One region of the Streptomyces roseofulvus genome, then DNA from elsewhere that is predicted to be linked to it. Evidence: predicted binding sites of a transcription regulator. Region 1 holds the regulator's gene; each other region holds the start of a gene.
The links. The regulator HrcA, encoded in region 1, represses chaperone genes, less so after heat shock. The targets are predictions, from matches to a motif close to TTNGCACTCNGNNNNNCNGAGTGCNAA.

Region 1 (3,991 bases):
CGCCCCGCATCAGCCCGCCGGCGGCGACCAGCGGGAGCGCGGTGGTCGCCCGGACCTGGGTGAGCAGGGCGAGGAGACCGGTGCCGGGCTGCTCGTCGGCCGGGTCGTCGCGGTACGAGCCCTGGTGGCCGCCGGCCTCGACGCCCTGGACGCACAGCGCGTCGGCGCCCGCCGCCTGGGCCGTACGGGCCTCCTCCGGGGAGGTGACGGTGACGATCGTGTACGTACCGGCGCGGGCGAACGCCTCCAGGGTCTCGGGCTTCGGGCAGCCGAAGGTGAAGGAGACGACGGGGACCGGGTCCTCCAGCAGGATCGCCAGCTTGGACTCGTACCCGTCGTCGCGCGAGTCGTCGGTCTCGCCGAGCGCCGTCCCGTACCAGCCGGCCTCCCCGGCCAGCTGGTGGCGGTAGACCTCGATGGCCGCGGGGTCGGCCGAGGGGCCGGTCTGCGGCATGAAGACGTTGACGCCGAAGGGCTGTCCGGTCAGCCCGCGGACCTGCTTGATCTCCTGGTAGAGACCGCCGGCCGTCTTGTACCCGGCGGCGAGGAAGCCGAGCGCGCCGGCCGCGGCGACGGCGCCGACGAGCGCGGGACTGGAAGCGCCACCCGCCATGGGGGCCTGCACGATCGGGTACCGGAAGAGATCGTTCAGTGCGGTGGTGGACATATGGGCATCGTGTCATGCCCGCTCCCGGGCACGGGAAAGGGGCGGCACTCAGAGTGCCGCCCCTCTCACGCACCGATCACACCGGCCCCGACGGACCCGGCCCGGTCAGCGACCGTTGAACGCGTCCTTCAGCCGCGAGAACAGCCCCTGCTGCCCCGGCTGGCCGTGCTGACCCGGGGGACCACCCCCGGACCCCCGGCCGCACGGACCCGGCCCGGTCAGCGACCGTTGAACGCGTCCTTCAGCCGCGAGAACAGCCCCTGCTGCCCCGGCTGGAACTGGCCCGTGGGCCGTTCCTCGCCGCGGAGCTTGGCCAGTTCGCGCAGGAGGCGCTCCTGCTCGGCGTCGAGCTTGCCCGGGGTCTGGACCTCGACGTGGACGATCAGGTCGCCGCGCCCGTTGCCCCGCAGGTGCGTGACGCCCCGGCCGTGCAGTGGGACCGACTGGCCGGACTGGGTGCCCGGCCGGATGTCGATCTCCTCCAGCCCGTCCAGCGTCTGGAGCTGCACCTTGGTGCCGAGCGCCGCCGCCGTCATCGGGAGGGTGACCGTGCAGTGCAGGTCGTCGCCACGCCGCTGGAAGACCTCGTGCGGGGTCTCCTGGATCTCGACGTACAGGTCGCCGGCGGGGCCGCCGCCGGGGCCGACCTCGCCCTCGCCCGCGAGCTGGATCCGGGTGCCGTTGTCGACGCCGGCGGGGATCTTCACCGTCAGCGTGCGCCGCGACCGGACCCGGCCGTCGCCCGCGCACTCGGGGCACGGGGTCGGGACGACGGTGCCGAAGCCCTGGCACTGGGGGCAGGGCCGGGAGGTCATGACCTGGCCGAGGAACGACCGGGTGACCTGCGAGACCTCGCCGCGGCCGCGGCACATGTCACAGGTCTGCGCGGAGGTCCCGGGCGCGGCGCCCTCACCCGAACAGGTGGTGCAGACGACGGCCGTGTCGACCTGGATGTCCTTGGTGGTGCCGAAGGCCGCCTCGTTGAGGTCGATCTCCAGGCGGATCATGGCGTCCTGGCCGCGGCGGGTCCGCGAGCGCGGTCCGCGCTGCGAGGCCGTGCCGAAGAAGGCGTCCATGATGTCGGAGAAGTTGCCGAAGCCACCGGCCCCGAAGCCGCCCGCGCCGCCCCCGCCGGAGTTGGACAGGGGGTCGCCGCCGAGGTCGTAGACCTGCTTCTTCTGCGGGTCCGACAGGACCTCGTAGGCGGCGTTGATCTCCTTGAACCGCTCCTGCGTCTTCGGGTCCGGGTTGACGTCCGGGTGAAGCTCGCGGGCGAGGCGGCGGAAGGCCTTCTTGATCTCGTCCTGGGACGCGTCGCGGCGCACGCCGAGTGTGGCGTAGTAGTCCGTGGCCACTTACGACTCCGCCAGGATCTGTCCGACGTAACGTGCCACTGCGCGTACCGCTCCCATCGTTCCGGGGTAGTCCATGCGGGTCGGTCCGACCACGCCGAGTTTGGCGACTGCCTCGCCGCCCGAACCGTAGCCGACCGAGACGACGGACGTGGAGTTCAGCCCTTCGTAGGCGTTCTCGTGCCCGATGCGTACGGTCATGCCCGATTCCTTGACCTCGCCGAGGAGCTTGAGGAGCACGACCTGCTCCTCGAGGGCTTCCAGGACGGGCCTGATCGTCAGCGGGAAGTCGTGTCCGAAGCGGGTGAGATTGGCGGTGCCGCCGATCATCAGCCGCTCCTCGTGCTCCTCCACGAGCGTCTCCAGGAGGGTCGCGAGCACGGTCGAGACCGTGGCGCGGTCCTCGGGCTCCTCGAAGGACTCGGGGAGGTCCTGCACCAGCTGCGGCACGTCGGCGAAGCGACGGCCGCCGACCCGGCTGTTCAGCCGGGCCCGCAGATCGGCGAGGGAGGTCTCGCCGAAGGGCGCGGGGCAGTCGATGACCCGCTGCTCGACCCGCCCGGTGTCCGTGATCAGGACGAGCATCAGCCGGGCCGGGGCCAGCGACAGCAGCTCGACGTGACGGATCGACGAACGGGTGAGCGACGGGTACTGGACGACGGCGACCTGCCGGGTCAGCTGCGCGAGCAGCCGCACCGTACGGCCCACGACGTCGTCGAGGTCCACGGCGCCGTCGAGGAAGTTGTGGATGGCGCGCCGCTCGGGGGTCGAGAGCGGCTTGACGCCGGCCAGCCGGTCCACGAAGAGCCGGTAGCCCTTGTCGGTGGGGATCCGGCCGGCGCTGGTGTGGGGCTGGGCGATGTACCCCTCCTCCTCCAGCACCGCCATGTCGTTGCGCACGGTGGCGGGGGAGACCCCGAGCTTGTGGCGTTCCGTGAGCGCCTTGGAACCGACCGGTTCCTCCGTGCCGACGTAGTCCTGGACGATGGCGCGCAGCACCTCGAGTCTGCGTTCGCTCAGCACGCGCACACCTCCGTTCCAGCCGTTCCGGTTGCTCCGCTTTTGGCACTCGCCCTGTCCGAGTGCCAGGAAACCCCCGGCCAGTGTACGGCCGGGCCCGTCGATCCTGGCAAGGAGGCGGACCCGCTAGCGTCGGCGACATGGACATCGACGAAGCGGTCTGGACGGCTCAGGGGTGGGAACGGCTCGCGGACGGGGTGGGCCGGCGGCGGCTCCCGGGCTGGGACGCGACGACCGGACTGGTCGTGGGCGAACGGGCCGTGCTGCTGTACGACACCGGCTCCACGCTCGCCGAGGGCGCGGCGATCCGGGCCCAGGCGGAGGCGATCACCGGCGGCCGGCGCGTGACGCACATCGCACTCGGCCACCCCCACTTCGACCACGTCCTGGGCACGGCCGCCTTCGCCGGCGCGGAGGTCTTCGGCGCGGTCGGCACGGAGGAGCTGCTCGGCTCCGCGCACGCCCGCGAGGAGCTGTACACGGACGCGGTGCGGCAGGGCGTCGACGCGCGGGCCGCGGCGGAGGCGACGGAGGTGCTGGTGGCCCCGCGCCACACCGTCACGGGCGAGTGGACCCTCGACCTGGGCGGCCGGCAGGTCCTCCTGGCCAATCTGGGCCCCGCCCATTCCGGCCACGACCTGGTCGTCTGCGTGCCGGGCGAGCGGGAGGTCGTCTTCTGCGGCGACCTCGTCGAGGAGTCCGGCGAGCCGCAGGCCGGCCCGGACGCGGTCGGCTCCCGCTGGCCCGACGCCCTCGACCGCCTCCTCGCCCTCGGCGGCGAGGACGCCCTGTACGTCCCCGGCCACGGCGCGGTGGTCGACGCGGCTTTCGTCCGACGCCAGCGCGATGAACTGGCACGCCGCTTCGAGGTGTCGTAGCGTCCCCGGAACGCGCGGCCACGCACCGGACCCGACGCCCCGTGGCCGCGTCTCCGGGGGCGACGGACCCCCGG
Region 2 (3,991 bases), 1.8 Mb from region 1:
CCTCTTCCGCCGCCCGTAGCAACGGGCGGAGGGCGCCGAAATCGCGGGCACGGCCGCCCCGTCCGCCCCTACCCTGCCCCCATGGGAGTCAAGAGGTCCTCGTACGTGTGCCTGCCGTGCCGGGGCTCGTACAAGCAGGGGGACGAGCACGGTCACGAGCACCGGTGTCCGCGGTGCGGCGAGCCGATGGTGGGCGTCGGCACCGCGTTCCAGCCGCCGAAGCGGCGGGACGACGAGGCGTGGCGGGTGCTCTCCGTGCTGCTGCACGCGGGGGTGCGGTTCCACACCAGCTGCTGCCAGGGCTGCGGCCCCGGCTACCGCCCCCGCACCCTCGCCGAGGTGAAGGCCCGCGTCGCGTACGCCCGCCGCACCGGTGAACCGCTCGCCGAGGCCCTCGTGCGGCCCGTCGTCTGAGTGCCGGGAACGCGCCGAGGGCGGCACCCCCTTCGCGGGGGTGCCGCCCTCGGTTCGCGTGTCAGCGATGAACCACCGATCCCTCGGGATCAGAAGTCCATGTCACCGCCCGGCATGCCGCCGCCGGCCGGGGCCGCGGCCTTCTCCGGCTTGTCGGCGATGACGGCCTCGGTGGTGAGGAAGAGCGCGGCGATCGACGCGGCGTTCTGCAGCGCGGAGCGCGTCACCTTGGCCGGGTCGATGATGCCCTCGGCGACCAGGTCGACGTACTCGCCGGTCGCGGCGTTGAGGCCGTGGCCCGGGGTCAGGTTGCGCACCTTCTCGACCACGACGCCGCCCTCGAGGCCGGCGTTGACCGCGATCTGCTTGATCGGGGCCTCCAGGGCGAGCTTGACGATCGCGGCACCGGTGGCCTCGTCGCCGTCCAGCTCCAGCTTCTCGAAGACGCTGGAGGCCTGGAGCAGGGCCACGCCACCGCCGGCGACGATGCCTTCCTCGACGGCCGCCTTGGCGTTGCGCACGGCGTCCTCGATGCGGTGCTTGCGCTCCTTGAGCTCGACCTCGGTCGCGGCACCGGCCTTGATGACCGCCACGCCGCCGGCGAGCTTCGCGAGGCGCTCCTGGAGCTTCTCGCGGTCGTAGTCGGAGTCGCTGTTCTCGATCTCGGCGCGGATCTGGTTCACGCGGCCCGCGACCTGCTCGCTGTCACCGGCACCGTCGACGATGGTGGTCTCGTCCTTGGTGATGACGACCTTGCGGGCGCGGCCCAGCAGGTCGAGACCGGCCGACTCCAGCTTGAGGCCGACCTCCTCGGAGATGACCGTGCCGCCGGTGAGGATGGCGATGTCCTGGAGCATGGCCTTGCGGCGGTCGCCGAAGCCCGGGGCCTTGACCGCGACGGAGCGGAAGGTGCCGCGGATCTTGTTGACGACCAGGGTCGACAGGGCCTCGCCCTCGACGTCCTCGGCGATGATCAGCAGCGGCTTGCCCGACTGCATGACCTTCTCCAGGAGCGGGAGGAGGTCCTTCACGGAGGAGATCTTGGAGTTGACGATGAGGATGTACGGGTCCTCGAGCGCGGCCTCCATGCGCTCCATGTCGGTCGCGAAGTACGCCGAGATGTAGCCCTTGTCGAAGCGCATGCCCTCGGTGAGCTCGAGCTCCAGACCGAAGGTCTGGGACTCCTCGACCGTGATGACGCCTTCCTTGCCGACCTTGTCCATCGCCTCGGCGATGAGCTCGCCGATCTGCGTGTCGGCGGCGGAGATGGAGGCGGTGGAGGCGATCTGCTCCTTCGTCTCGACCTCCTTCGCCTGGTCGAGGAGGGCGCCGGAGACGGCCTCGACGGCCTTCTCGATGCCGCGCTTGAGGGCCATCGGGTTGGCACCGGCGGCGACGTTGCGGAGGCCCTCGCGGACGAGCGCCTGGGCGAGGACGGTGGCGGTGGTCGTACCGTCGCCGGCGACGTCGTCCGTCTTCTTGGCGACTTCCTTGACCAGCTCGGCGCCGATCTTCTCGTACGGGTCCTCGAGCTCGATCTCCTTGGCGATGGAGACACCATCGTTGGTGATCGTGGGGGCGCCCCACTTCTTCTCGAGGACGACGTTGCGGCCCTTGGGGCCAAGGGTGACCTTGACGGCGTCAGCGAGCTGGTTCATGCCGCGCTCGAGACCGCGCCGGGCCTCCTCGTCGAACGCGATGATCTTGGCCATGTGAAGTGGTCCTCCCGGACATGGGGTGGATAACGCTCCAGGACCGCGCCGACGCCCGCGACGGACGGCCTCCGCGTTCCGCGTGGTTCCTTGCCCCACCCGGGTCGGCGGCCTCGCCGTGCTCGGTCCTCGTAGCACTCTCACCTTCCGAGTGCTAACGCCAATGATTAGCACTCGACCCATGCGAGTGCAAGCGACTCTCGTGGATCGGGCAGGGGAGCGGGCGGCGGATCGGGCGGTGGATCGGGCGGTGGGCCGGCCAGTGGATCGGGCAGCGGATCGGCGACTCCGCGCCGGAGCGGCGAGACGCTCCCGGGAACGCGTGAGGGGCCCGCATCCCTGGGGATGCGGGCCCCTCGACGACGAGACGTCGGTGGCCGATCGCGCCGCGCCTCAGGCGGTCACCTTGACCATGTCCGCCTGCGGACCCTTCTGACCCTGCGAGATCTCGAACTCGACTCGCTGGCCCTCTTCGAGGCTGCGGTACCCATCCATCTGGATGGCGCTGTAGTGGACGAAAACATCCGCACCACCGTCGACCGCGATGAAGCCGTAGCCCTTCTCCGCGTTGAACCACTTGACGGTGCCCTGAGCCATGCCTAACTCCCCTATTACGTACTGGCCCTTGAGCGGACCCGCACTTCGCGGACCCGGGTCAGAACCTGCGCCGGAACGCGTCGACCGCCGCTGAATGTATCTGTCCAACTGCCCTCTGCAACAGGGCAATCGAGCGGGAATTCTGGAAGGCGCGGAAAGGGGGATCGGGAAGAAATCCCAGAATTGCGGGGCAAGTCGGGCCGGGCGAAAGGCACATAAGGGGCAGACTGTGCGCGCTTTTCGGCCGCTTGTTGTCGCATTCTTGTCAGGTCCGAGGCCGCTCTCATATGCGTCCGGCATGAGCGGCGGAGGGGACTTCCCCAACTCTACCGCGCTCAACCATGCAGAATTGCCCCCTCCGCTTTCTCTCGCGGAAGGGGCAATTCTGGAACGAAAGCTACCAACAGGTAGGGATCAGCCTCCGGCGACGGCCGGGATGATCGAGACGCCCGCGCCGTCCGGCGTGGCGGTCTCCAGGCCCTGCTCGAAGCGGACGTCGTCGTCGTTCACGTAGACGTTCACGAAGCGGCGCAGCTTGCCCTGGTCGTCGAGGACGCGGGCGGCGATGCCGGTGTGGTTCTTCTCCAGGTCGGCGATGACCTCGGCGAGGGTCGCGCCCTCGGCGGCCACCTCGGCCTGCCCGCCCGTGTAGGTGCGGAGGATGGTGGGGATGCGGACGTTCACGGCCATGGCTGTCGTCGTGCCTCTCTGGGTCAGTGGGCCAGGCCCGCGTCGCGGAACGCGTCCAGGCTCGGGCGGATGGTGGCGGTCGCCTGAGAACTGTCGGCCACGGCGTCCAGGGTCTTGAGCCCGTCGCCGGTGTTGAGGACGACGGTGGTGAGGTTCGGGTCGATGACGCCGGCCTCGACGAGCTTGCGCGTCACGCCGACGGTCACGCCGCCCGCCGTCTCGGCGAAGACGCCCTCGGTCCGGGCGAGCAGCTTGATCGCGTCCACGATCTGCTCGTCGTTCACGTCCTCCACGGCGCCGCCGGTGCGGCGGGCGATGTCCAGGACGTACGGGCCGTCGGCCGGGTTGCCGATCGCGAGGGACTTGGCGATGGTGTTCGGCTTCTGCGGGCGGACCACGTCGTGGCCGGCCTTGAAGGCCGCTGACACCGGGGAGCAGCCCTCCGCCTGGGCGCCGAAGATCTTGTACGGCTTGTCCTCGACCAGGCCCAGCTTGATCAGCTCCTGGAGCCCCTTGTCGATCTTGGTGAGCTGGGAGCCGGAGGCGATCGGGATGACCAGCTGGTCGGGGATGACCCA
Region 3 (3,991 bases), 2.2 Mb from region 1:
GGCGGAGGCGTACGGGGTGGGGGTCAGGGCGTCGGCGGTGACGTAGGCGATGGTCTCGTCGATCAGGCCGCCGCCCAGCTCCTCGGCGACCTCGGCGACCAGATGGGCGCGGATGACGGCGCCGTCGGGCTCGTAGAGGTAGCGGCCGACCGGCCGGACCGCCGGGTCGGGCAGGCCCCGGCCGGTGAGGCTCGCGCCGGAGGGCAGCAGGGTGGCGCGGCGCGCGCCCGGCTCCGTGCCGAACCAGAGCACCGCCTCCTTCACGTCGCCGCCGTCCGAGATCCACTCGGCCTCGGCCTCGTCCGGGACGGTCTCGTGCGGGATGCCGGGGGCGATCTTCAGGGCGGCGCGCGGTGCCCTGCGGGCCGCGTCCAGGGCCCAGGAGAGCGGCGGGGAGTACGCCTCCGGGTCGAAGATCCGGCCCCGGCCGCCGCGCCGCGCGGGGTCGACGAAGACGGCGTCGTACGGGCTGGTGTCGATCTCGGAGACGTCGGCGCAGCGGACCTCGATCAGGCCGTCGAGGCCGAGCGCGGCGGCGTTGGCGCGGGCGACCTCGGCGGTGAGCGGGTCGCGGTCGACGGCGAGCACGGAGATGCCGGCGCGGGCGAGCGCGAGCGCGTCCCCGCCGATGCCGGAGCAGAGGTCGGCGACCGAGCCGACGCCGAGGGCCTTGAGCCGGTTCGCGCGGTAGCTGCCGACGGTGGCGCGGGTGGACTGCTCGACGCCGTTCGGCGTGAAGTACATGCGGTACGCGTCCTCGGCGCCGAACTTCGCCACCGCGCGCTGCCGCAGCCGGGCCTGCCCGAGGGCCGCCGAGACCAGCTCGGCGGGGTGGTCGCGGCGCAGCCGGGAGGCGACCGCCAGCTCCTGGGCGGGGTCGTAGTCGCGCAGGGCGGCGAGGAGGGCCTGGCCCTCCGGGGCGAGCAGGGCGGTGAAGGCGGCGAGGTCGGTCACCGTCCCATTCTTCCCTGTGGGCCGGGTGGGGGACCGTGGGGCCGCCACGGCGGTGTCGCGGCCGAACGGGCGGGTCGCGCTGACAGGATGCGGCGCCATACCGGTCGTACGACAAAAGGAAGAAATGATGGCAAAGGGTCACTCCCGTCGTGCCCTGGGTGCCGCGCTCCTCGTCGCCGCGCTCACCTCCACCGCCGCCTGCTCCGACGGCTCCGACGGCCCGGCGGCCGGCACCGGCGGCGCCCCCGCCCCGGCCGCCGGCCAGCAGGCCCCGGTGAAGACCGCCGCCCAGCTGGCCCGGGAGAAGAAGGCCGCGCTGGCGAAGCGGCGGGCCGCCCGGGCCGCCGCCGCGAAGAAGTGGGGCCTCAGGCTGACCCCCCTCGAAGCGCCCGCCCCGCCGAAGACCAAGCCGAGGATCACCACCCGGAAGGGCTTCGAGACCGACGGCGAGGGCCTCCCGCCCGTCTTCACCACCGTCCCCACCAAGGAGAAGATCGTCTTCCTGACGATCGACGACGGCGCCGAGAAGGACCCCGAGCTCATCCGGATGATGGCCGACCTGGACATCCCCTACAGCGCCTTCCTCAGCGACTACGTCGTCAGCGACGACTACGCCTACTTCGGGAAGATGCAGAAGTCCCAGCCGCGCGGGGTCTCCCTCCACAACCACACCCTCAACCACAAGTACCTGCCCGGCCTCTCCTACGCCCGCCAGAAGCGCGAGATCTGCGGCATGCAGGACGTCATCGAGAAGAAGTACGGCAAGCGCCCCGAACTCTTCCGCCCGCCGTACGGCAACTACAACGAGGACACCCTGCGCGCCGCCAAGTCCTGTGGCGTCAAGGCCGTGCCGCTCTGGGCCTCCGAGGCGTTCCCCGACCACATGGAGTGGCGCGAGTGGGACCGCGACCTGCACCCCGGCGACATCGTCCTCACCCACTTCCGCGGCGAGGAGGACTGGAAGGGCAGCATGCCCGACATGATCCGCCGGGCCATGAACGTGATCACGTCCAAGGGGTACGCGGTCGCCCGCCTGGAGGACTACGTATGAGCCGGCTCCGCCCCCTCGTGGTCGCCGCCCTCCTCCTCGGCCTCACCGGCTGCGCCTCCGCCGTGGACCCGCTCGAACGCCTCGGCCGCAAGGCCGTCGAGCGGGTCGGCGACGTCCGGGACGCGGACCGCGGCCCGGTCCGCGCGGAGGAGGTCACGCGCCCCTAGCCCGTCTCTTCCGGATCGTGCCGGGCTCGCGACCTAGCCGCCCGAGGACACGGTGGCCGCCGCCGTGCCGAGGGCGAGCAGCCCCGCCGCGCCCAGCTGGGTCCAGGCCGCCGCGCGCCAGCCGTGGCTGCGCAGGGCCCAGCCGGTCGCCGCGACGGCCGCGGCGAGAGCGGCGAACCATCCGACGGGCACCCAGTCGAACGGGGGCGGGCCGAAGTCCGGCGGGGCACCCCAGCCCAGGCCCCGCAGCCCCATCATGAGCACGGCCATGAGACAGGCGGCGGCGTCCGCCGCCAGCAGCAGGACGGCGAAGGCGAGATCGAGGGCCGGGCGGACCCGGGGCCGGGGAGGCGTCACACCGGCACCCTCGTACGGAACCCCGTCCTCCGCACGCGCGTTCCCCGGATCGAGACCGAATCGCGGCGCCCGCGAGCCGTACCGGCACCGCCACGAGGTGAGGAATTGGCACTCCGCTTGACCGAGTGCTAATCGCGGTCATAGTCTCGGCTCTGGCACTCCCCACCGGAGAGTGCCAACACAGCGACGGGCAGGTCCGGCACCCGCGACGACGGATCCACCTGGTCGCCACCTCAGACAGTTAACCCCGCGAGATCTCCGAAGGGGGAGGTCGGATCGTGACGACCGCCAGCTCCAAGGTTGCCATCAAGCCGCTCGAGGACCGCATCGTGGTCCAGCCGCTCGACGCCGAGCAGACCACGGCCTCGGGCCTGGTCATCCCGGACACCGCGAAGGAGAAGCCCCAGGAGGGCGCCGTCCTCGCCGTGGGCCCGGGCCGCTTCGAGAACGGCGAGCGCCTGCCGCTCGACGTCAAGGTCGGCGACGTCGTGCTCTACAGCAAGTACGGCGGCACCGAGGTGAAGTACAACGGCGACGAGTACCTCGTCCTCTCGGCCCGCGACGTGCTCGCGATCATCGAGAAGTAAGAGACGACGTACCTGCTTTGAACCGCGCCCCTGACCCCTTGATCTCTTGGGCGTCCAGGGGCGCGGTTTGTTTTCTCCACACGATTTCCGAGAGGGCTGAATCGCTCCCATGGCGAAGATCCTGAAGTTCGACGAGGACGCCCGTCGCGCCCTTGAGCGCGGCGTCAACAAGCTCGCCGACACGGTGAAGGTGACGATCGGCCCCAAGGGCCGCAACGTCGTCATCGACAAGAAGTTCGGCGCCCCCACCATCACCAACGACGGTGTCACGATCGCCCGCGAGGTCGAGATCGAGGACCCGTACGAGAACCTCGGCGCCCAGCTCGTCAAGGAGGTGGCGACCAAGACCAACGACATCGCGGGTGACGGCACCACCACCGCCACCGTGCTCGCCCAGGCGCTCGTCCGCGAGGGTCTGCGCAACGTCGCCGCCGGCGCCTCCCCGGCCGCCCTGAAGAAGGGCATCGACGCCGCGGTCAAGGCCGTGTCCGAGGAGCTCCTCGCGACCGCCCGTCCGATCGACGACAAGTCCGACATCGCCGCCGTGGCCGCGCTCTCCGCGCAGGACCAGCAGGTCGGCGAGCTCATCGCCGAGGCGATGGACAAGGTCGGCAAGGACGGTGTCATCACCGTCGAGGAGTCCAACACCTTCGGCCTGGAGCTGGAGTTCACCGAGGGCATGGCCTTCGACAAGGGCTACCTCTCCCCGTACATGGTCTCCGACCAGGAGCGTATGGAGGCCGTCCTCGACGACCCGTACATCCTGATCAACCAGGGCAAGATCTCCTCGATCCAGGACCTGCTGCCCCTCCTGGAGAAGGTCATCCAGGCCGGTGGCTCCAAGCCGCTGCTGATCATCGCCGAGGACGTCGAGG

Region 2: groL (chaperonin GroEL) is a predicted target of HrcA. The motif match lies at 2,294-2,320, and genes of this name have one in related genera.
Region 3: groES (co-chaperone GroES) is a predicted target of HrcA. The motif match lies at 2,635-2,661, and genes of this name have one in related genera.

What each region holds. Positions count from the first base shown of each region.
Region 1 covers NZ_BAAAWE010000001.1:2,779,130-2,783,120, forward strand. Annotated here, with positions in the region: gene ABFY03_RS12875 (nitronate monooxygenase) at 1-667, opposite strand, end outside; gene dnaJ (molecular chaperone DnaJ) at 886-2,022, opposite strand; gene hrcA (heat-inducible transcriptional repressor HrcA) at 2,023-3,042, opposite strand; gene ABFY03_RS12890 (MBL fold metallo-hydrolase) at 3,180-3,917, shown strand.
Region 2 covers NZ_BAAAWE010000001.1:4,556,753-4,560,743, reverse strand. Annotated here, with positions in the region: gene ABFY03_RS21025 (class I SAM-dependent methyltransferase) at 1-19, shown strand, start outside; gene ABFY03_RS21020 (deoxyxylulose-5-phosphate synthase) at 82-414, shown strand; gene groL (chaperonin GroEL) at 504-2,126, opposite strand; gene ABFY03_RS21010 (cold-shock protein) at 2,520-2,723, opposite strand; gene ABFY03_RS21005 (MoaD/ThiS family protein) at 3,138-3,413, opposite strand; gene thrC (threonine synthase) at 3,437-3,991, opposite strand, start outside.
Region 3 covers NZ_BAAAWE010000001.1:4,943,805-4,947,795, forward strand. Annotated here, with positions in the region: gene ABFY03_RS22990 (THUMP-like domain-containing protein) at 1-954, opposite strand, end outside; gene ABFY03_RS22995 (polysaccharide deacetylase family protein) at 1,082-2,005, shown strand; gene ABFY03_RS23000 (hypothetical protein) at 2,002-2,172, shown strand; gene ABFY03_RS23005 (DUF6234 family protein) at 2,206-2,529, opposite strand; gene groES (co-chaperone GroES) at 2,808-3,116, shown strand; gene groL (chaperonin GroEL) at 3,226-3,991, shown strand, end outside.